3 regions of the Streptomyces diversicolor genome follow, and region 2 is predicted to be linked to each of the others. Evidence: riboswitches for the same ligand, from Rfam matches in the RefSeq annotation. Region 2 holds a riboswitch; each other region holds the start of a gene.

Region 1 (6,524 bases), on a different contig from region 2:
GATTCAGCTTCCCGCTTGGCCGAATCCAGCTCCGCACGCAGCCGTTCGGTCTCGGCGCGGGTGTGCTCGCGGACCCGGTCCAGCTCCCCGCGCAGCCGCTCCAGCTCGGCCCGGCTCTCCTCGTCGGCGCGCTCGGCGTCCGCTCGCTGGACCTCCTCGCCGGCCGCGGCCACCAGCTTCACCCAGCCGGCCGGACGCAGAACATAGGCCGCGGCCGCCACGTCGAGCGGGTCCGCGGCCGGGGGCGGCGAGCCGGAGTCGAGGGCGCCGGAGAGTTCCGGCTGCGCCTCTCTGAGCTTCTCCCCGATGCGCTGCCGGAACAGCGTGTCGGTCTCCAGGGCCGCGGCCATCGCGTTACCCGCGAACTTCGCCCGGCGATTCGGGGCGAACCGCGCATACTGCCGCAACTGGGCGGGCAGTTCACCGATCGTCAGACCGCCGAAGCCGTCCGACACGATCTGTACGACCCGGCGGCGCACGCCGTCGGGCAGCGGACGGTCAAGCACCTCGGCGGTGCCGTCGCCCGGCCCCCCGCCTTGGGTCTCCGCCATCCGTCACACCCCAATACCCGTGCGGGGCCGCCTCCTGCGCTCAGGAGTCGGCTCCCGGCCTGTCCACCAGTTCCACCTGGTCCACCGCGTTGCACCAGCGGCAGCGCACCGACTCGATGGTCTCACTGACCACCTCGCGCTCCTCGACCTTGGGCTCGCCTGCGAGGTCGAGATGGACGTACTCGACGACCTTCGAGGCGCGGGTCACGTCGAAACGGGTGAGATTGCCGCAGAGGGTGCAGCGCCATCGCGTCGTGGCGGTCGGCAGGGGAACCGGCATCGTGTCTGTTCGCTTCCTTCCAGTGTCCGTGACGCGCCGTCCGCCCGGCGCGTGTGGCTCGTAACCCTACGGCCTGGCGGGTACTCGTCGCCCGTTCGTCCGCGGCGGCGAGGCGATCTGTGCTACTGCGTGCCGTTACGTCATGCTCTGTGTTCATGATCAGCAACTGGAGCGCGACGGCCGGGCGGACCTTCAGGGCGGTCCGCGGCTCGTCGGCGCCGATGACGCACGTCCTGATCGCCCTGTGCTGCCTGATCTTCCTGATCGGGCCCGCGTCCGGGTTCAATCCGGCGTACGGCACCGGTGACGGGCTGCTGGCCGCGCAGCGGGCGTACTTCCGGCGCTGGGGCGTCGTGCCCGCGAACCTGTTCGACGGCCCGGCCGGGGAGGCGCTGACCCCCGCCACGGCGCTGTTCGTGCACGGCAGCTGGGTGCATCTGCTCGGCAACATGCTGTTCCTCTACGTCTTCGGGGTGATGACCGAGGAACGGATGGGCCGCGTGCGGTTCACCCTGTTCTACGTCGGCTGCGGCTATCTGGCGCTGATCGGCTACGCCGCCGCCAACGCCGCCTCCCAGCAGTCCCTGGTCGGCGCCTCCGGGGCGATCTCGGCGGTCCTCGGGGCGTTTCTGTTCCTGTTCCCCGGCGCTCGTGTCACCAGTCTCCTCCCCTTCCTGTTCTTCCTCCCGCTGCGCTTTCCCGCCTGGGTCGTGCTGCCGTTCTGGGCGGGGCTGCAATGGGTGGCGGCACGGCAGGCCACCCAAGGGCCCGGGGTGGCGTATCTCGCCCATCTGGTGGGCTTCTCGCTGGGCTTCGTCTTCGCCTGGGTGCGGTTCGGGCGTCGGGCTAGAGTGAAGGCCGCCCCAGCTCCGGCTCCCGAGGGAGAAAACCAGCCGTGATCACCGCGATCGTGCTCATCAAGACCAGCGTGGACCGGATTCCCGAGATCGCCGAGCAGATCGCTGCGCTGGACAATGTCAGCGAGGTCTTCTCCGTGACCGGTACCTACGATCTGATCGCCATGGTCCGGGTCGGGCGGCACGAGGAGCTGGCCGAGGTCATTCCCGGGCGTATCAGCAAGATTCGGGGGGTGGAGGCCACGGACACGCATGTGGCCTTCCGGACGTACTCCCAGCATGATCTGGAGGCGGCGTTCGCTATCGGGCTGGACAACTGAGCGCTCCGCTGGTCATGCCGCGATATGCCGTCGCTCGGCTGCGGCGCCGTCGTGGTTGAGCGCGCTCCCCCCTCCGGGGGCGGCTGACGGTCCTCGGCCGCGGCCACGTCGTGGCTGAGCGCGCCGTTCCCCGCGCCCCCTGCGGGGGCTACTGCCGACCCTCGACCGCGGCCACGTCGTGGTTGAGCGCGCCGTTCCCCGCGCCCCCCTGCGGGGGCGCCTGCCGGTCCTTGGCTGCGGGCACATCGTGGCTGGGCTCGCCCCCCTGCGGGGGCAATCGCCGACCCTCGACCGCGGCGCCGTCGTGGCTGAGCGCGCAGTTCCCCGCGCCCCCCTGCGGGGGCTACTGCCGACCCTCGACCGCGGCCACGTCGTGGTTGAGCGCGCCGTTCCCCGCGCCCCCCTGTGGGGGGCTGTTGCCGTGGGGTGGCGTGTTGGGGGTGGGGTCAGGGGGTGGGGACGCAGCGGCCGTTTTCGGTGTGGTAGTGCCACTGCGCGCCGTTCCGGACCAGTTGCTTCACGGCGGTCACGAAGCGGTCGACGTGTTCGTCGGGGGTGCCCGCGCCGAAGCTGACGCGGATCGCGTTGAGGGACTTCTCGCCGGGGGCGGCCTCCGGGGCGCCGCACTCGCCCTGGGACTGCGGGTCGCCGCCCAGGAGGGTGCGGACGAGGGGGTGGGCGCAGAAGAGCCCGTCGCGGACGCCGATGCCGTACTCGGCGGAGAGCGCCGCCGCGAAGTGGGAGCTGTTCCAGCCCTCGACCACGAAGGAGAGCACGCCCACCCGGGGGGCGTCCTCGCCGAAGAGGGAGAGGACGCGCACCTCGGGGACCTCGGCCAGGCCCGCACGGACCTTCTCGATCAGGTGCCGTTCGCGGGCGACCAGGGTGTCGAAGCCGGCCTCCGTGAGGGCCTTGCAGGCCGAGGCGACGGCGTAGGCGCCGATCACGTTCGGTGAGCCTGCCTCATGGCGGGCAGCCGTCTCGTGCCACTCCACGGCCACGCCGCCGTCCGCCCGGCGGGTGACCGTACGGCTCGCCCCGCCGCCCGCGAGGTACGGCTCGGCCGTGCGCAGCCAGTCGGCGCGTCCGGCGAGCACGCCGGACCCGAACGGCGCGTACAGCTTGTGCCCGGAGAAGGCGACCCAGTCGACGTCGAGGTCCCGCACCGACACCGGGTGGTGCGGGGCGAGCTGGGCGGCGTCGAGGACGATCCGGGCGCCGTGCGCATGCGCGGCGGCGGCCAGCTCGCGCACCGGCCAGAGCTCCCCGGTGACGTTGGAGGCGCCGGTGACGCAGACCAGGGCCGGACCGTGCCCGTCGCGGCCGGCCAGCGCCTTCTCAAGGGTCGCGACGGCCTGCGCGGGGGTGCGCGGCGCGTCGAGATAGCTGACCTCGGCGTCCTTCCAGGGCAGCAGCGAGGCGTGGTGCTCGGTCTCGAAGACGAAGACCTGACAGCCGGCCGGGAGCACGGCCGCCAGCAGGTTGAGCGAGTCGGTGGTGGAGCGGGTGAAGATCAACTGGTCGTCGGCGCGGCAGTCCAGGAACTCGGCGACGGTCGCGCGGGCGTTCTCGAACAGGTCGGTGGACAGCTGCGAGAGGTAGCCGGCGCCGCGGTGCACGCTGCCGTAGTAGGGGGCGTAGGCGGCCACGTCGTCCCAGACGCGCTGGAGGGCGGGGGCGCTGGCCGCGTAGTCGAGCGCGGCGTAGGTGACCTCGCCGCCGGTGACGAGCGGCACGGTGACATCACGGCCGAGGACGGGCAGCGGGGCACGGACGGACTGGTCGGAGGCAGCGGTGGAGACGGACATGGCACAACTCCCGTGAAAGCAGGCGGAATTCACCACGCGAGGGCACATCTGCGGCATCGGGCAGGGCTCGGCGTGGGGAGGGAAAAAGGGGTATGCGGAGGCGGGGCTCTGCGGCCCTATCGCATTCGCTTGCTCACGAGAGGCTCCCTCGACGACCAGGACCCCTGGGCTTGTCACTCAGCAGAGTGCGAGGGGTCCGCGCTTGCCGCAGACCTCGCTGCCTACGGCCTGGTCTTCACCCGGGGCACCCCGCCACGGACGGAGGGTTGCCGGACAGTCGGCCGGGGCCGAATGACTGTCGCTCATGACCTGCCGGATATCCTGCCACACGATCATCGATGCGCAAGGCGCGGTCCGGATCGTGGACCGCGCCCTGCGTCACATCGCCGTACGGGGCCTCAGGCGTGGCTTGCGGCGGCCCAGCGTGCGAGCGCTCGGCGGGCCGCGCCGGAGTCGATCGACTCGGCGGCCTTCGCCATGCCGTCCCGGATCTGCTCGGCCAGCGGCCCGCTCCCCGGCTCCAGGGCGACCAGGGCCGCCGCCGAGTTCAGCAGCACCGCGTCCCGCACCGGGCCCGTCTCGCCGTCCAGCAGCCGCCGGGCCACCCCGGCGTTGTAGGCGGGGTCGGCGCCGCGCAGCGCCGACACGGGGACCAGGTCGAGGCCGACCTCGCGCGGGTCGAAGACATCCTCGGTGACCTTGCCGTCGCGCACCACCCAGACCCGGGAGGTGGCGGTGGTCGTCAGCTCGTCCAGGCCGTCGTCCCCGCGGAAGACCAGCGCGGAGGAGCCGCGTTCGGCCAGCACCCCGGCGATGAGCCCGGCCATCCGGGTGTCGAAGCAGCCGATCGCGGAGGCGGTGACCCGGGCCGGGTTGGTGAGCGGTCCGAGGAGGTTGAACGAGGTGGGAATCCCGAGGTCCCGGCGGACGGCGCCGACGAACCGCATCGAGGGATGGAAGGTGGCCGCGAAGCAGAAGGTGATTCCGGCCTCCTCGACCACCCGCGCCACCCGTTCCGGCGTCAGATCCAGGTTGATGCCGAGCTGTTCCAGCACATCGGAGGATCCGCTCGCCGAGGAGGAGGCCCGGTTGCCGTGCTTGACGACCTTCGCACCGGTCCCGGCGAGCACGATGGCGGACATCGTGGAGATGTTGACCGTCTTGGCCCGGTCGCCGCCCGTACCGACGATGTCGACGGCCGGACCGGGGATGTGCAGCGGCTTGGCGTGCCGGTACATCGCCTCGACCAGGCCGGTGATCTCCTCGACCGTCTCGCCCTTGGCCCGCAGCGCCACCAGGAAGCCGGCGACCTGGGCGTCCGCGGCCTCTCCGGACATGATGCGGTCCATGGCCCAGGCCGTGTCACCGGCGCTCAGGTCCTGGCCGCCGAGCAGCGCGCTCAGCAGGTCGGGCCAGGAACGGCCCGCCGCGGTGTCGCCTCCAGCGGGGGTCACAGCGCTCATCAGCCGCTCCGGTCGTCGGTCGTCGTCAAGGACAGATCGGCTCCACCCTATCCATCCGGCGGATGCGCGAGGGGCCCCGTCCGAACACCGGACGGGGCCCCTCGCGCGTGGCGTGGCGTGCGCAGCGATCAGTGGTGGCCGTGGCCGCTCGTGATCTCCTTGTACTCCTCGACGGTGGGCTTCGGGATCTGGGCGTCCTCGCCGTAGTAGGCGTCGCTGAGCTTGGCGCGCAGCTTCTCGGACCCCTTCACCTTCCGCTCGACACCGTTCTCGTCGACCGTCGGACCGACCTGGGCCGGCTCGTACTGGTGGTGGGCCGTGAGGGTGTGCAGCTGCTCCTGGCTGAGCGGCTCGTGGACCTCGATGAACTCACCGTGCGGCAGGCGCTTGATGATGCCGGTCTCGCGGCCGTGCAGCACCTTCTCGCGGTCCCGGCGCTGCAGGCCGAGGCAGATCCGCTTGGTGGCGATGAACGCGATGACCGGTCCGGCGAAGAAGAAGATCCGGACGAACCAGGTGACGGCGTTGATCGACAGGTGCAGGTGCGTGGCCCACAGGTCGTTGCCGCCGCCGACCAGGGTGATCATGTAGACGGTGATCCAGGCGACACCGAACGCGGTCCGGGTCGGGGCGTTGCGCGGGCGGTCCAGGATGTGGTGCTCGCGCTTGTCGCCGGTGATCCAGGACTCGATGAACGGGTAGACCGCGATCGCCGCCAGGACCAGCGGGAAGACGACCAGCGGGATGAAGACGCCCAGGACGAGCGTGTGACCCCAGAGGTTGATCTCCCAGCCCGGCATGAAGCGGATCAGACCCTCGGCGAAGCCCATGTACCAGTCGGGCTGGGCGCCGGTGGACACCTGGTCCGCGCGGTAGGGGCCGATGGCCCAGATCGGGTTGATCTGCGCGACGGCCGCGATGGCCGCGATGACACCGAAGACCAGGAAGAAGAAGCCTCCGGCCTTGGCCATGTAGACCGGCAGCAGCGGCATGCCGACGACGTTCTTCTCGGTCTTCCCGGGGCCCGCGAACTGCGTGTGCTTGTGGTAGAAGACCAGGATCAGGTGGCCCACCACCAGGCCGAGCATGATGCCCGGCAGCAGCAGGATGTGGACCGAGTAGAACCGGGCCACGAAGTCATGGCCGGGGAACTCGCCGCCGAAGAGGAAGAACGACAGGTACGTGCCGATGATCGGCACGGACAGGATCGCGCCCTCCATGAAGCGGACACCGGTGCCGGAGAGC
Region 2 (6,524 bases):
CAGCGCCGTGTCCAGTGAACTGGGCGGCAGATGGTAGACGTTGACCAGATGGGTGGAGAAGGAGTTGCGCAGGATGTCCGGGTCGGAACGGGTGACGTTCCCCCACACCACGTCGAAGTCACCCGACTGGAGCGTCGTGGTGAACTGGCTGACCTGGAGCTGTTTGAGCACCACGTCGATCCCGACGGCCTTCAGCTGCTGCTGGACCAGTTCCAGCGCGGGCTGGTTGGTGGCCGCGTTGGGGAACCAGGTGATGGTCAGGCTCAGCTTCCTGCCGTCCTTGGTGCGGACACCGTCCCGGCCGGTGTGCCAACCGGCCGCGTCCAGCAGGGACTTCGCCTTGTTGGCGTCGAAGGCGAGGTCCGCGGCGAGATTCGTGTAGTCGGGCGTGGTGTGCGAAAGAACGCTGGTCGCAGGCCGGGTACCGGTCGGGAACACCGTGTCGGCGATCTGCCGCCGGTCGACGGCGGACTGGATCGCACGGCGCACCTTCGCGTCCTTCAGGACGGGCCGCGCGTTGTTGAGCCCCAGCCCGAACACCACGCCGGGGTTGGCCCGGCGCTGGAGGGCGACCTGGCCGCTCTTGAGCGCGGCCTCGTCGGCCTTTCCTACGCTGCTGACCGCGTCCACCTGCCCGGACTGGAGGCTGCCGGCCCTGACCCCCGCCTCCGGCACGACCTTGAACACCAGCTTGTCCAGGTACGCCTCGCCCTTCTTGGACCACAGCGAGGAGCCCCAGGCGTACCCGGTGCGCCGGGCCAGGGTGATCGACTGGTTCTGCACATACTGCTTCAGCACGAACGGCCCGGACCCGATCACGCCGTCGCTGCACTTCTGCTGGGGTGTCTTGTCGACGCTCGCCGACGACTCGATGCCCAGCGAGTGGGTCGACGTCGCCTGGAGGAACTGGGCGTTGGGTTCCTTGAACGTCACCTTGACGGTGAGCGGGTCGACCACGGTGGTGCTCCTGACGCCGCTGAGATAGCCTTGGGCGAGGGTTCCCAGGGCGCCGAGCTTCGGCACCGCGTCGAAGTTGTCCTTGACCACCTGCGCGGTCAGCTTGGACCCGTCGCTGAAGGTGACATTCGGCCGCAGACGGAAGGTGAACGCCGTCGCGTCGGCGTTGATGTCCCAGCTCTTCGCCAGCCACGGCACGATCTTGCCGGTCCTCGGGTCCTGGTCGGTCAGGGAGTCCACGACCTGGCGCACCGAGTAGATGGTGTCGTTGCTGCCGACCTGCTGCGGATCCACGCAGCCGGCGTCGGAACCCACCGCGAAGGTCAGGGTGCCGCCGGACCTCGCCCGGCCGCTTCCGCCGCCGGATGCGCCGCCGCTCGAACCACAGGCGGTCAGCAGGACACTGGCGGTCACAAGGGCGGCCAGGGGAGCCCGTCGGGAGAGTCTGAATTCCGGAAATGCTGTCACGGAGGGGGTCTCCTACTCGTGTCACCAGGCACGGGGTGCCGTGCGAGGCACGGCCGCGCAGGGGCGTGCGGCCCCGGCCGGATCGGCTCCGGCGGCGGGGGAGCGCCGTACAGACAGGGATCAGGGGGACGACACCGGAAGCCGGCGGCGAGGGGAAGGCACGGGACAGCCGGGGCCGGCGGCGGACGTCAGCCGGCGGCGGGCGGGCGCGTCAGGACCGACACAGGCAGCTGGTCGAGCGCTTCAGATCGATGTGGCGTCGGCGTGCGAGCCGGGAGAACGCCGTGGCGTCGGCGAAGGAGGCAACCGCGTCACCACTGTGCCGCATACCGGTCCTCCCCGTCTCCCGCCCCGCTCCGGGGGCCACGCGCTTGCGGGAATCGTCGGTGATTCCGCCGGGCTTTCACCTGGAGCACCCCACCGCGCGGGAGGGTTGCCGGTCAGCGAGCCAGGGCTTGACGCTGACACTCAATGCCGTTCGCGATGCTACGGAGCGCTCTCGTCGTACGTCAATGCCGTAACCCGACGTCCTGTTCGACGCTCCGCGTGCAAGGCGGCCGTCTCATGTACCGGGACGCGTGGTGGACGCTTCTGCGACCGTGTGCTGTGATCCGGCCATGGAGAGCGCAGGTCAGGCACGCACCCCGCGGCTCGACCCGTTCCGGGCGGGCCGCCGCGCCGATCAGTTCGACCAGACCTGCCGCTGACCGCTCGCCGCCCGTCAGCCCGTTCTCCCCGTTCTTCGCGCGCGCTGCGCCGCGCCCTCGGGGTTCACCGGCGCCGTCGCGAGGCGAGGAGAGTGAGTCGGCACCTCGGCCGCCCACCAGCTGTGACACCGTGCGTCCCCGACTGCCGCTGCCGCGCCGGGTGTTGTGCGGCGGCGAGACGGCTGCCGGGGGACGCGTCGGGCGACGCGCCTCGTGACGGGCCCGGTGATGCGGCAGGGGCGTGCGGCACCCTTATGGACACGGCCTCCAGGATGTACCCTCACGCCACCCACCCGATTTCCAACGTTGAAAGGATCGGGGCGAGTTGGGACCGGCCCGGCAGGGACAGGCCATCCGGCCGACAGAAGGACGGAGTTGCCATGACAGTCGCATCGAAGAGGCGACGGCTCAGATCGGCGCGGCGGCGCATGGGCACGGCCGCCGCCCTGGCCGTCGCCGCCGCCATGACGCTGATGGGCGCCGGCCCCGCGTCGGCCGGCGGCCCGCAGGGCACGAGCATCCCCACCGTCAACTCCGGGGACGCCCGCTTCGAGATCCTTTCGCCGACGCTGATCCGCACCGAGTACGCGGGCGACGGCGAGTTCACCGACGCCGCGACGTTCAACGCGATCGGCCGCGACGGCTTCGCGCCGGCCGCCTACACCGCCACCACCTCCGGCGGCTGGCTGACCATCAGGACCAGCGCGCTGACCCTGCGCTACCAGGTCGGCTCCGGGCCGTTCGACGCGAAGAACCTCTCGGTGCGCCTGACGGCCGGCGGCACCCCGGTGACCGCCGCCCCCTGGCAGCGGCTGACCTGTACGGTCGGCGCGCTGTGCGAGGCGGAGAGCCTTCGGCTCGACGGGGTGTCCGTGGCCGCGGACCACACCGGCCACACCGGCACCGGATTCGCCGCCGGATTCCAGGGCACCGGAAGCTCCGCGTCCGCTGACATCGATGTCAAAGAGGCCGGCGCCTACCAGTTCGCCCTGCGCTACGCCAACTCCGCGGGCGGGGACGGCCAGACCCGCACCCGCACACTGACCCTGTCGGTGGACGGCGGCGCGCAGCAGACGATGACCCTGCCGACCACGGCGAACTGGGACACCTGGAGCCGGGCCACCGCGGATCTCGCGCTCACCGCGGGCCACCACACGATCGCCCTGACCCGGACCGCCGCGGACAGCGGGAACGTCAACATCGACAGCGTCGCCCTGGTGCGCCCCGGCGACGCGTACCCGCCCGTCTCCCGCACCGCGATCCCCGACTGCCCGCTCGGCACGAGCTGCGAGGCGGAGGCCGGACGGACCGGTGGCACCGCGGTACGCGCCACCGACCACACGGGATACGCGGGCAACGGCTTCGTCGCCGAACTGAACAAGGGGTCGAGCCTGACGACCCATCTGGTCGGCGTTCCGGTCGACGGCACGTACACCCTGCGGGTGCGCTACGCCAACGGCACCGGCGGCGACGGCCTCCACCAGACCCGCACCGCCTCCGTCACCGCGGGCGGCGCCACCGGGACCCTGACGCTGCCCGCGACGAACGACTGGAACACCTGGCAGACCGCCTCCGTACCCGTCGCCCTGAAAGCAGGCGAGGACGACGTCACCCTCGGCTGCCCGGACACGGCGAGCTGCCACATCAACCTGGACACCGTCTCCGTGGCCGCGACGAACGAGCCCGCGCCCGCCCCGCACATCGCGCTCGGCGGCTACCGCCGGGGCCTGGACGGCGTGACCGGCAGCGGCAACGCCCCGCCGACCACCCCCGGCCTGCTCAACAAGGACGGCTGGTACCTGCTGGACGACACCCCGTCGGCGCTCTACGACACCGCGTCGCGGAAGGCAACACCGCGGCCGTCGCACGGCGGCGCTCCCTACCAGGACGGCTACCTCTTCGGCTTCGGGCACGACTACAAGCGGGGACTCACCGACCTGGCCACCCTGACCGGGCCGCCGCAACTGCTGCCGCAGTGGGCCTACGGCGTCTGGTACTCGGAGTACATCGACCGCACCGCCGCGGACTACCAGAACACGATTCTCCCGGCATTCCGCTCCGAACACGTCCCACTGGACGTGCTGGTGACCGACACCGACTACAAGGCCGTGAACGACTGGAGCGGCTGGGAGATGGACCGGGGCAGATTCCCCGACCCGAAGGGGTTCTTCGACTGGTCGGCCGCGCAGGGGCTGCACAACACCCTCAACGTGCACCCGAGCATCCTCGCGTCCGACCCCCAGTTCGCCCAGGCGCAGGCCACGGCCAAGGGCAAGCTGAAGAAGGGCGGTTGCGGCGGATCCGCCTCGGTGGGGAACAACTGCTACGTCTTCGACTTCGGCGACCCCGACCAGCTCAAGGCGTACCTGGACCTGCACCGGACCATGGACGAGCAGGGCAACGACTTCTGGTGGCTCGACTGGTGCTGCGACGCCTCGCAGTCGTCGCTGCCGGGCGTGACGCCGGACGCATGGATCAACCAGCAGTACGCCACCCACACGGGCGAAACCCTCGGCCGAGGCTTCGTCCTCTCACGCGCCTACGGCTCGCTCCAGGCCGGCGGCTACAGCGGCCAGCAGGCGGTGCCGACCGGACCGTGGGCGGACAAGCGCACCACCGTGCACTTCACCGGGGACACCTCCTCCACCTGGGGCACACTGAAGTTCGAGGTCGGCTACACCCCGGGTGAGTCAGCGGCGACGGGCATGGCGGCCGTCACACACGACATCGGCGGGCACAACGACACGACGGGGCTGACCGGTTCGGAGACATACACCGTCGACGGGCAGACCCGCACCACGCACAAGCTGCCCGACGACCTCTACGCCCGCTGGGTGCAGTTCGGCACCTTCCAGCCGATCGACCGGCTGCACAGCAACCACAGCGACCGGCTGCCCTGGCAGTACGGCACCGGGGCGCGGAAGTCGGCGGACACGTTCCTCAACCTCCGCGAGAACCTGGTCCCGTACACATACTCGCTGGCCGAGGAGGCCAACCGGACCGGTGTGCCGATCGTCCGTCCCGCCTACCTGGAGTACCCCGACGAGCCGCAGGCGTACGCGACGGCCGGCAGCGAGTACTTCTACGGCCCGGACCTCCTGGTCGCCCCGGTGACGACACCGGGGACGACGGCGACCACCACGGTGTGGTTCCCGCCCGGCCGGTGGACCGACTACTTCACCGGCAGGACCTACGAGGGCGGCACCACCCAGGACATCACCACCGGCCTGGACACCATGCCGGTGTTCGTCAAGGCCGGCGGCATCCTGCCCACCCGCACCCATGACGTCACCGACGACGAGCGCAACCCGCTGACCGACGTCACCCTGACCATCGCCACCGGCGCGCCGGGGACGTACCGCCTGTACGAGGACGACGGAACCGCCGCGCGGCGGGGACACAGCGCCACGACGACCGTCCGCTACGAGCGCAGCGGCTCGCGCCACACGGTGTCGATCGGCCCGGCGCGTGGCTCCTTCCGCGGCCAGGTGAAGAACCGCACCTGGACACTGTCCCTGCTGGGGATGGCCCACGCACCCACCGAGGTGAAGGCTGCCGGTGTCCGGCTGACCCCCCGCGACCACCACTGGGACGACTCCACCGGCACGTTCACGATCACCCTGCCCCGGCACACCGTGCACGGCCCGATCACCGTCACCTACAAGTAGCAGGACACACCCGCCGGCACGGACGATCCCGGACGGCCGCCCGCGGACCGGCGCACACACGCCCCCGCGGACGGCCCCCGCGGCGGCACGAGCCCGGATGACGGCCACGACAGGGCGTGCCGCGGGCCGGTCAGGAGCCGCCGCGCTCGTGGGGGATCTTCTGGCCGGTCTCGATCGCCACCGCAAGCCGGTTCTCGGCCGGCGGCAGCGGGCAGGTGGCCAGGTCCGTGTAGGCGCACGGCAGGTTGGCGGCGCGGTTGAAGTCCAGTACGACGCTGCCGTCGGCGGCGGGCGGCTCCACGGTCAGCACCCGGTTGGCGGCGTAGGTGGTGACCCCGGAGGTCGCGTCGGTGAACAGCACCATCAGCCGGCCCGCACCGCGACCGGGGAAGGCGGTCAGGGACAACCGGCGCCCGTCCAGCTCGAATTCGATCCTGCCCGGGGCGTCGTACACATGCTCAAGGCCCTCCACCGCGGCGCCCACGGTGGTCGGCCGCGGCTCGTCGAAGGGTACGTAACGTCCCGTCACGACCCAGCGCGGATGCGGCGCGTAGGCGGGTGTCCCGGTGAAGGCGGCACGCAACGGAGCGTCCGGGTGCCGGGGACGCACGATGTCGTGTCCGCCGCGCTTGGCGACCTCGATCACGGCGTCTTTCCAGACGGCGTCGACACCGCCGCGCTCGGGAAGCACACCGAAACGGTGCTCGCCCCGCACCGGTGTTCC
Region 3 (6,524 bases), on a different contig from region 2:
CGTGGCCGCCGAGCGCCGTCGCTGCCCCTGCTGACCTCCCGCCGGCACATCGACCTGCTGCGGGTCTGCAGCGCGATCAGCCTCCCGGGCTGACCGTCCGCGCTCCCGGCCGACCGGGGCCCCTCGCACCCACCGACCGACGACGCTTTGGCCGCGCACACCCGCGCGCCCGCACCCGGGGAGACGCATGTCCACGTCCAGCACGCCGCTCGCCGCCCTCCCGTCCGCCCAGCGGCCCGCCCGCTTCCGGGGCAGGATCGGCCGGGACGCGCGCAGCGGCCACTACGCCGTGCCCCGCCGCTACCGGCTCCACCTCACGACCGCCTGTCCCGACGGCCTGCGGATAGCCGTCGGCCACAGCCTCCTCGCCCTCGACGACATCTGTCCGGTCACCTTCCTCGACGCCGTCCCCGACTGTCCCGGCGGCGGCCACTCGGCGCTGCGCCCGCTGTACGAGGCGAGCGCGCACCGCTACCCCGGACCGGCGCTCGCGCCGGTGCTCAGCGACGACTGGTCGGGCCGGATCGTCAGCACCCACGCCCCCGACATCCTGCGCGACCTCGACCGCTGCTTCGGCGACGGACGCGACCGGCTCTACCCCTGCGGCACCGAGGCCGGGATCGAGGAGATCGAGCGGCTGTGCGCGCAGGGCATCGAGGAGGCGGCGCAGCGGGCGGGCCGGGCCGGCGCGGACGCGGCCGAGCGGGCCGCGGCGCTCGACGTCCTGCTCGGCACCCTGGCCGCACTGGAACGGCGGCTCACCGGACGGGAGTTCCTGGTCGGCGGCAAACTCACCGCCGCCGACATCGAGGTGTGGGTCGCGCTGGTGCAACTCGACACCGTGCACCGCCATCACCTCGACGCCGCCGCCGTGCACCGCGTGGCCGCTCATCCGGCGCTGTGGGCGCACGCCCGGCGCCTGGCGGCCCGGCCCGCCTTCGGCGCGCACCTCGACCTGGACGGCATCGCCCGCCGTCATCACGCCCGCTGCGCCGGTCTGGAGGCGGCCGGCTCCGCCGTGCAGATCCTGGACTGGGCGCGGCATGCGGCCGGCGCCCCAAGGCCCCGGCGCGGCTGAGCGGGCCGGGGGCCGGTCCATTCAGCGGACGGGCGTTGACATACGTCGGCCCACCTGCCTTACTTACCGCTCAGCACGGTCATGAGTGTCAGCGACAAGCCCTGGCTCGCTGGCCGGCAACCCTCGCGCCGCGGTGGGGTGCCCCAGGTGACGACCGGACCGGATGACGCTTCGGTAAGCGCGAGGGCCCCGCGGGGGCCGGAAATGCGAGTGACGCGAGTGACGGACCTGTACGCAGCCGACGGGACGGCCGACGGCCGCACCCGAAGCCGCGTACATCCGTACGCGGGTCTGCTCGTCGCCGACCGCGCGGTCGACCTGCTCCGCGTGAACAGCGCACTGTGTACCGCTTCGGGCCCTGCCCGTCGCCGCGGCTGACGCCGCCTCAGGCCCCCGCGTTCCCGACGCACACCGACCGAGCGGTGTGCCGCTGCCCGCCCCTCCCCGGTCCCCGTGCCCCTCCCGTGTTGCCGCGCCGCACCCTGGCCCGCCGGCTCGACGCCGCCGGCCCAGCGCCGCCGCGGCCGACGGGTCGCGCCGCCGGCCCGGGGGTGCCCCGACCCCGCCGGAGCCCGCCATGTCCGAATCCCCGGGCGGCGCCGTGTACCTCACCGCGCCGCCACCAGCCGACACCCCGTCAAAAACCCTGTCCGCTCAGCGAGTCGTGCCGCTGCGCCGGCCCGGCCGATGGATCGCCACGGCCGTCGTGCTGGTGGTCGTGGCACAGATCGCGCACGGGCTGGCCACGAACCCCTTCTACCAGTGGGACCGCTTCCGCTACTGGTTCCTGCGCCCCACCATCCTCGACGGACTGCTCGTCACCCTCGAAGTGACCGCGCTCAGCGCCGTGCTGGGCCTGCTCGGCGGCATCCTGCTGGCCCTCGGCCGGCTCTCCGGGAGCCCCGTGCTGCGCGCCGTCAGCTGGACGTACACCTGGCTGTTCCGGTCCGTGCCGCTCATCGTCGTACTGATCTTCCTCTACAACTTCTCGGCCCTGTACCGGACGGTGAGCCTCGGCGTACCCTTCGGTCCCGCGTTCGTCACCTTCGACGAGTCGCGACTGGCCACCGACATGGTGGTCGCCGTGGTCGGGCTCGGCCTCAACGAGGCGGCGTACGCCTCGGAGGTGGTCCGCGGCGGCATCCTCTCCGTCGACCAGGGCCAGCACGAGGCCGCCGCCGCGCTCGGCCTGCCGCGGCGCTACCAGTTCACCCGGATCGTGTTCCCGCAGGCCCTCAGGTCCATCACCCCGAACTACGTCAACCAGCTCATCGGCCTGATCAAGGCCACGTCCCTGGTGTTCTACGTGTCGCTGCTCGACCTGTTCGGCTCGGTGCAGACCATGGGCAGCACCTATCCCGGTGACATCGTGCCGCTGCTGCTGGTCGCCACCGTCTGGTACCTGATCCTCACCAGTGTCGTGTCCGTCGTCCAGTTCTACGTCGAGCGGTACTTCGCCCGGGGCGCCACCCGCACCCTGCCGCCGACGCCCTGGCAGCGGGCCCGCTTGGGCCTCGGCGCACTGCGCGCCCGACTGCGCCGGGAGGCCGCCGTATGACCGCGGGCCCGCCCGCCCAGCAGGCACCCGTCGCCCTGGAGGTGCACAACGTGCACAAGTGGTACGGCGCCCACCGCGTCCTCGACGGCATCGACCTGACCGTGCGCCCCGGCGAGGTCACCGTCGTCATCGGCCCGTCCGGGTCAGGCAAGTCCACGCTGCTGCGGGTGATCAACCACCTGGAGCGGCCCGAGATCGGACACGTCAGCGTCGGCGGCGAACCGATCGGGGTCAGACGCAGCGGCAAGCGGCTGAAGGAACTGAGCGAGCGGGCCATCCTGGCCCAGCGCAGCCGGATCGGTTTCGTCTTCCAGAACTTCAACCTGTTCCCGCACCTGACCGCGCTCGACAACGTGGCCGCCGCCCCCGTGGCCACCGGGCGGCTCACCCGGCCCGCGGCCCAGGAACTCGCCCGTGACCTGCTCACCCGGGTCGGACTCGGCGACCGGACGGGCGCCTATCCGCGCCAGCTGTCCGGCGGCCAGCAGCAGCGCGTCGCGATCGCCCGCGCCCTCGCGCTGCGCCCCGGCATCATCCTGTTCGACGAGCCGACCTCGGCGCTCGACCCGGAACTCGTCGGCGAGGTGCTGTCCGTCATCAAGGACCTCGCGACCAGCGGCACCACGCTCGTCATCGTCACCCACGAGATCGGATTCGCCCGCGAGGTCGCCGACCGGATCGTCTTCATCGACGGCGGACGGATCGTCGAACAGGGCACGCCCGCCGCGGTGCTCGACCACCCACGGCACGAGCGGACCAGGGACTTCCTGAGCAAGGTCCTGTGACCACCGGCCCGTTCCCCGCACCCTCCCGCACTCCCGCGCTCCCGCTCTCTCGCAGCCACTCACACCCAGCTCACACCCAGCAAACCCCGCACCCGCTCACACCCAGCTCGCACCCAGCGACCCCGCACCCGCTCACACCCAGCTCGCACCCACCGACCCCGCACCCGCTCACACCCAGCGACGAAGGACAACCATGCCCAGCCAGCTCTCCGGACGCCGTCTGATCCGCGGCATCGCCACGGCCGCCGCCGCGGCCACCCTCGCCACCGGCCTCACCGCCTGCGGGGGCGACAGCGACGCCGCCACCACCACCGACACCGCGGGCACGGTCACGGTGGGCCGGGTGTCCAACGGCGCCGCCACACAGACCCGACTCAAGGTCTCGGAGGTGAAGTCGATCAGCGCCGAACTGCCCGAGTCCGTCCGCGGCAGCGGCACCCTGAAGATCGTCGTCGGCGCCCTGCCCGACGGCTTCCCGCCGCTCGCCTACGTCGGCTCCGACCAGAAGACCCTCACCGGCGCCGAACCCGACCTCGCCCGCCTGGTCGCCGCCGTGCTCGGGCTCGAACCGGACATATCCAACGCCACCTGGGAGAACATGTTCGTCGGCATCGACAGCGGCCGGGCCGACATCGGCTTCTCCAACATCACCGACACCGAGGAACGCAAGAAGAAGTACGACTTCGCCTCCTACCGCAAGGACAACCTCGGCTTCGAAGTGCTGAAGAAGAGCACCTGGAACTTCGACGGCGACTACCGGAACCTGGCCGGCCGGACCGTCGCCGTGGACAACGGCACCAACCAGGAGAAGATCCTCCTGGAGTGGCAGGCGAAGCTGAAAAAGGAGGGCAAGCAGCTCACCGTCAAGCACTACGCGAGCAAGAACGCCACCTCGCTCGCGCTGACCGGCGGCAAGATCGACGCCTACTTCTCCGCCAACCCCGGGATCGCCTACCACATCAGGCAGACGGCCACATCACCGAACCCGACCCGCAGCGGCGGCACCTTCTCCGGCGCGGGCGCCACCCTCCAGGGCCTGATCGCGGCGACCACGAAGAAGGGCAGCGGCCTCGCCCGGCCGGTCGCCGACGCGATCAACCACCTGATCGAGAACGGGCAGTACGCCAAGTGGCTGGCCGCCTACAACCTGTCCGACGAGGCCGTCAGCAAGGCCGAGGTCAACCCGCCCGGACTGCCCCTCGACAACTCCTGACCCGCCGCCGCGGCCACGGAACACACCGGAGGGACGGCGTGTTGTGACTGACGCCGAGATGTGCACGGCGCGGCGGCACGGCCGCCGAGACGACGGGCGGAGGTGACGGACATGATGCGGGTCCGTCGCGCCGTCCGGCTCCACTCCAGGCCGCACATCGATCTGCTGCGCGTCGCCGGCGCGCTCTGTTGTTCCTGACCCGTTGCCCCAGCCGCCACCGCCCCCCACCGCCGGGGCGGGCCGGCGATCCCGTACGGACCTCCAGGAAGGCGCCCACTCGTGTCCTCATCCTCCCCTGCCCCCCTGCACCTCGCCGTAGCACTCGACGGCACCGGCTGGCACCCCGCGTCCTGGCGGGAGCCGGTCGCCCGCCCCCGCGACCTGTTCACGGCCGGCTACTGGGCCCATCTGGTCGGCGAGGCCGAACGCGGCCTGATCGACTTCGTCACCTTCGAGGACGGCCTGGGCCCGCAGTCCTCGCGCTTGTTCGAACCGGACGAGCGCACCGACCAGGTGCGCGGCCGGCTCGACGCGGTCCTCATCGCCTCCCGCGTCGCACCGCTCACCCGCCACATAGGTCTGGTGCCGACGGTGGTGGCCACCCACACGGAGCCGTTCCATATCTCCAAGGCGATCGCCACCCTCGACTACGTCAGCACCGGCCGCGCCGGCCTGCGCGTCCAGATCACCGCACGCCCCAATGAGGCCGCCCACTTCGGCCGCCGCACCCTGCCCAGGATCGACGCCTACGACAGCCCGGCCGCCCAGGACCTGGTCACCGACCTGTTCGACGAGGCCGCCGACCACGTCGAGGTCGTCCGCAGGCTCTGGGACAGCTGGGAGGACGACGCCGAGATCCGGGACGCGGCCACCGGCCGCTTCATCGACCGGGACAAGCTGCACTACATCGACTTCGAGGGCCGGCACTTCAGCGTCAAGGGCCCGAGCATCACCCCCCGCCCGCCGCAGGGACAGCCGCTCGTCACCGCGCTGGCCCACCAGACCGTCCCCTACCGGCTCGTGGCCCGCCGGGCCGACGTCGGATACATCACCCCGCACGACCCGGAGCAGGCCCGCGCGATCGTCGCCGAGATCCGGGCCGAACAGGCGGCGGCCGGCCGCGCCGAAGAGCCCCTGCACCTCTTCGGCGACCTGCTGGTCTTCCTCGACGACGACCCCGCCGAGGCGTCGGCGCGCCGCGCCCGCCTGGACGAGAAGGCCGGTGAGCCGTACACCTCGGACGCCCGGATCTTCACCGGCACACCCACCCAACTCGCCGACCTCCTGGTCGAGTTGCGGCAGGGCGGGCTCACCGGTTTCCGGCTGCGGCCCGCCGTACTCGGCCACGACCTGCCGCGGATCACCCGGGGCCTGGTGCCCGAACTCCAGCGCCGTGGCCTGTTCCGGCGCGCCTACGAAGCAGCCACCCTGCGCGGGCTGCTCGGCCTCGCCCGTCCCGCCAATCGCTACACAGCTGTCTGAGCCGGAGGGACCGCACCGACATGAGCAAGCCGCTGAAGCAGATCCACCTGGCCGCCCACTTCCCCGGCGTCAACAACACCACCGTGTGGAGCGATCCGGCCGCCGGCAGCCACATCGAGTTCGCCTCCTTCGCGCACTTCGCGCGCACCGCCGAACGCGCCAAGTTCGACTTCCTGTTCCTCGCCGAGGGCCTCAGACTGCGCGAACAGGGCGGACGGATCTACGACCTGGACGTCGTCGGCCGGCCCGACACCTTCACCGTCCTCGCCGGGCTGGCCGCCGTCACCGAACGGCTCGGCCTGACCGGCACCATCAACTCCACCTTCAACGAGCCCTACGAGGTGGCCCGCCAGTTCGCCAGCCTCGACCACCTCTCCGGCGGCCGGGCCGCCTGGAACGTGGTCACCT

The links. A riboswitch is a leader RNA that binds a small molecule or an ion and turns the genes downstream of it on or off. The one in region 2 is predicted to bind S-adenosylmethionine.
Region 1: another riboswitch for S-adenosylmethionine. It lies ahead of AC27LF_RS17045 (aminotransferase class V-fold PLP-dependent enzyme); the one in region 2 lies ahead of AC27LF_RS36760 (ABC transporter substrate-binding protein).
Region 3: another riboswitch for S-adenosylmethionine. It lies ahead of AC27LF_RS01285 (amino acid ABC transporter permease); the one in region 2 lies ahead of AC27LF_RS36760 (ABC transporter substrate-binding protein).

Annotation. Positions count from the first base shown of each region.
Region 1 covers NZ_BAAJXA010000012.1:243,792-250,315, forward strand. Annotated here, with positions in the region: gene AC27LF_RS17025 (NYN domain-containing protein) at 1-551, opposite strand, end outside; gene AC27LF_RS17030 (hypothetical protein) at 592-831, opposite strand; gene AC27LF_RS17035 (rhomboid family intramembrane serine protease) at 987-1,730, shown strand; gene AC27LF_RS17040 (Lrp/AsnC family transcriptional regulator) at 1,727-2,008, shown strand; gene AC27LF_RS17045 (aminotransferase class V-fold PLP-dependent enzyme) at 2,455-3,816, opposite strand; SAM riboswitch class IV at 4,010-4,126, opposite strand; gene trpD (anthranilate phosphoribosyltransferase) at 4,215-5,279, opposite strand; gene qcrB (cytochrome bc1 complex cytochrome b subunit) at 5,408-6,524, opposite strand, start outside.
Region 2 covers NZ_BAAJXA010000044.1:21,319-27,842, forward strand. Annotated here, with positions in the region: gene AC27LF_RS36760 (ABC transporter substrate-binding protein) at 1-1,371, opposite strand, end outside; SAM riboswitch class IV at 1,788-1,901, opposite strand; gene AC27LF_RS36765 (TIM-barrel domain-containing protein) at 2,597-5,800, shown strand; gene AC27LF_RS36770 (DUF1684 domain-containing protein) at 5,931-6,524, opposite strand, start outside.
Region 3 covers NZ_BAAJXA010000001.1:313,733-320,256, forward strand. Annotated here, with positions in the region: gene AC27LF_RS01275 (putative leader peptide) at 1-93, shown strand, start outside; gene AC27LF_RS01280 (glutathione S-transferase C-terminal domain-containing protein) at 188-1,078, shown strand; SAM riboswitch class IV at 1,156-1,265, shown strand; gene AC27LF_RS01285 (amino acid ABC transporter permease) at 1,656-2,636, shown strand; gene AC27LF_RS01290 (amino acid ABC transporter ATP-binding protein) at 2,633-3,421, shown strand; gene AC27LF_RS01295 (ABC transporter substrate-binding protein) at 3,615-4,634, shown strand; gene AC27LF_RS01300 (putative leader peptide) at 4,749-4,832, shown strand; gene AC27LF_RS01305 (LLM class flavin-dependent oxidoreductase) at 4,914-6,116, shown strand; gene AC27LF_RS01310 (NtaA/DmoA family FMN-dependent monooxygenase) at 6,137-6,524, shown strand, end outside.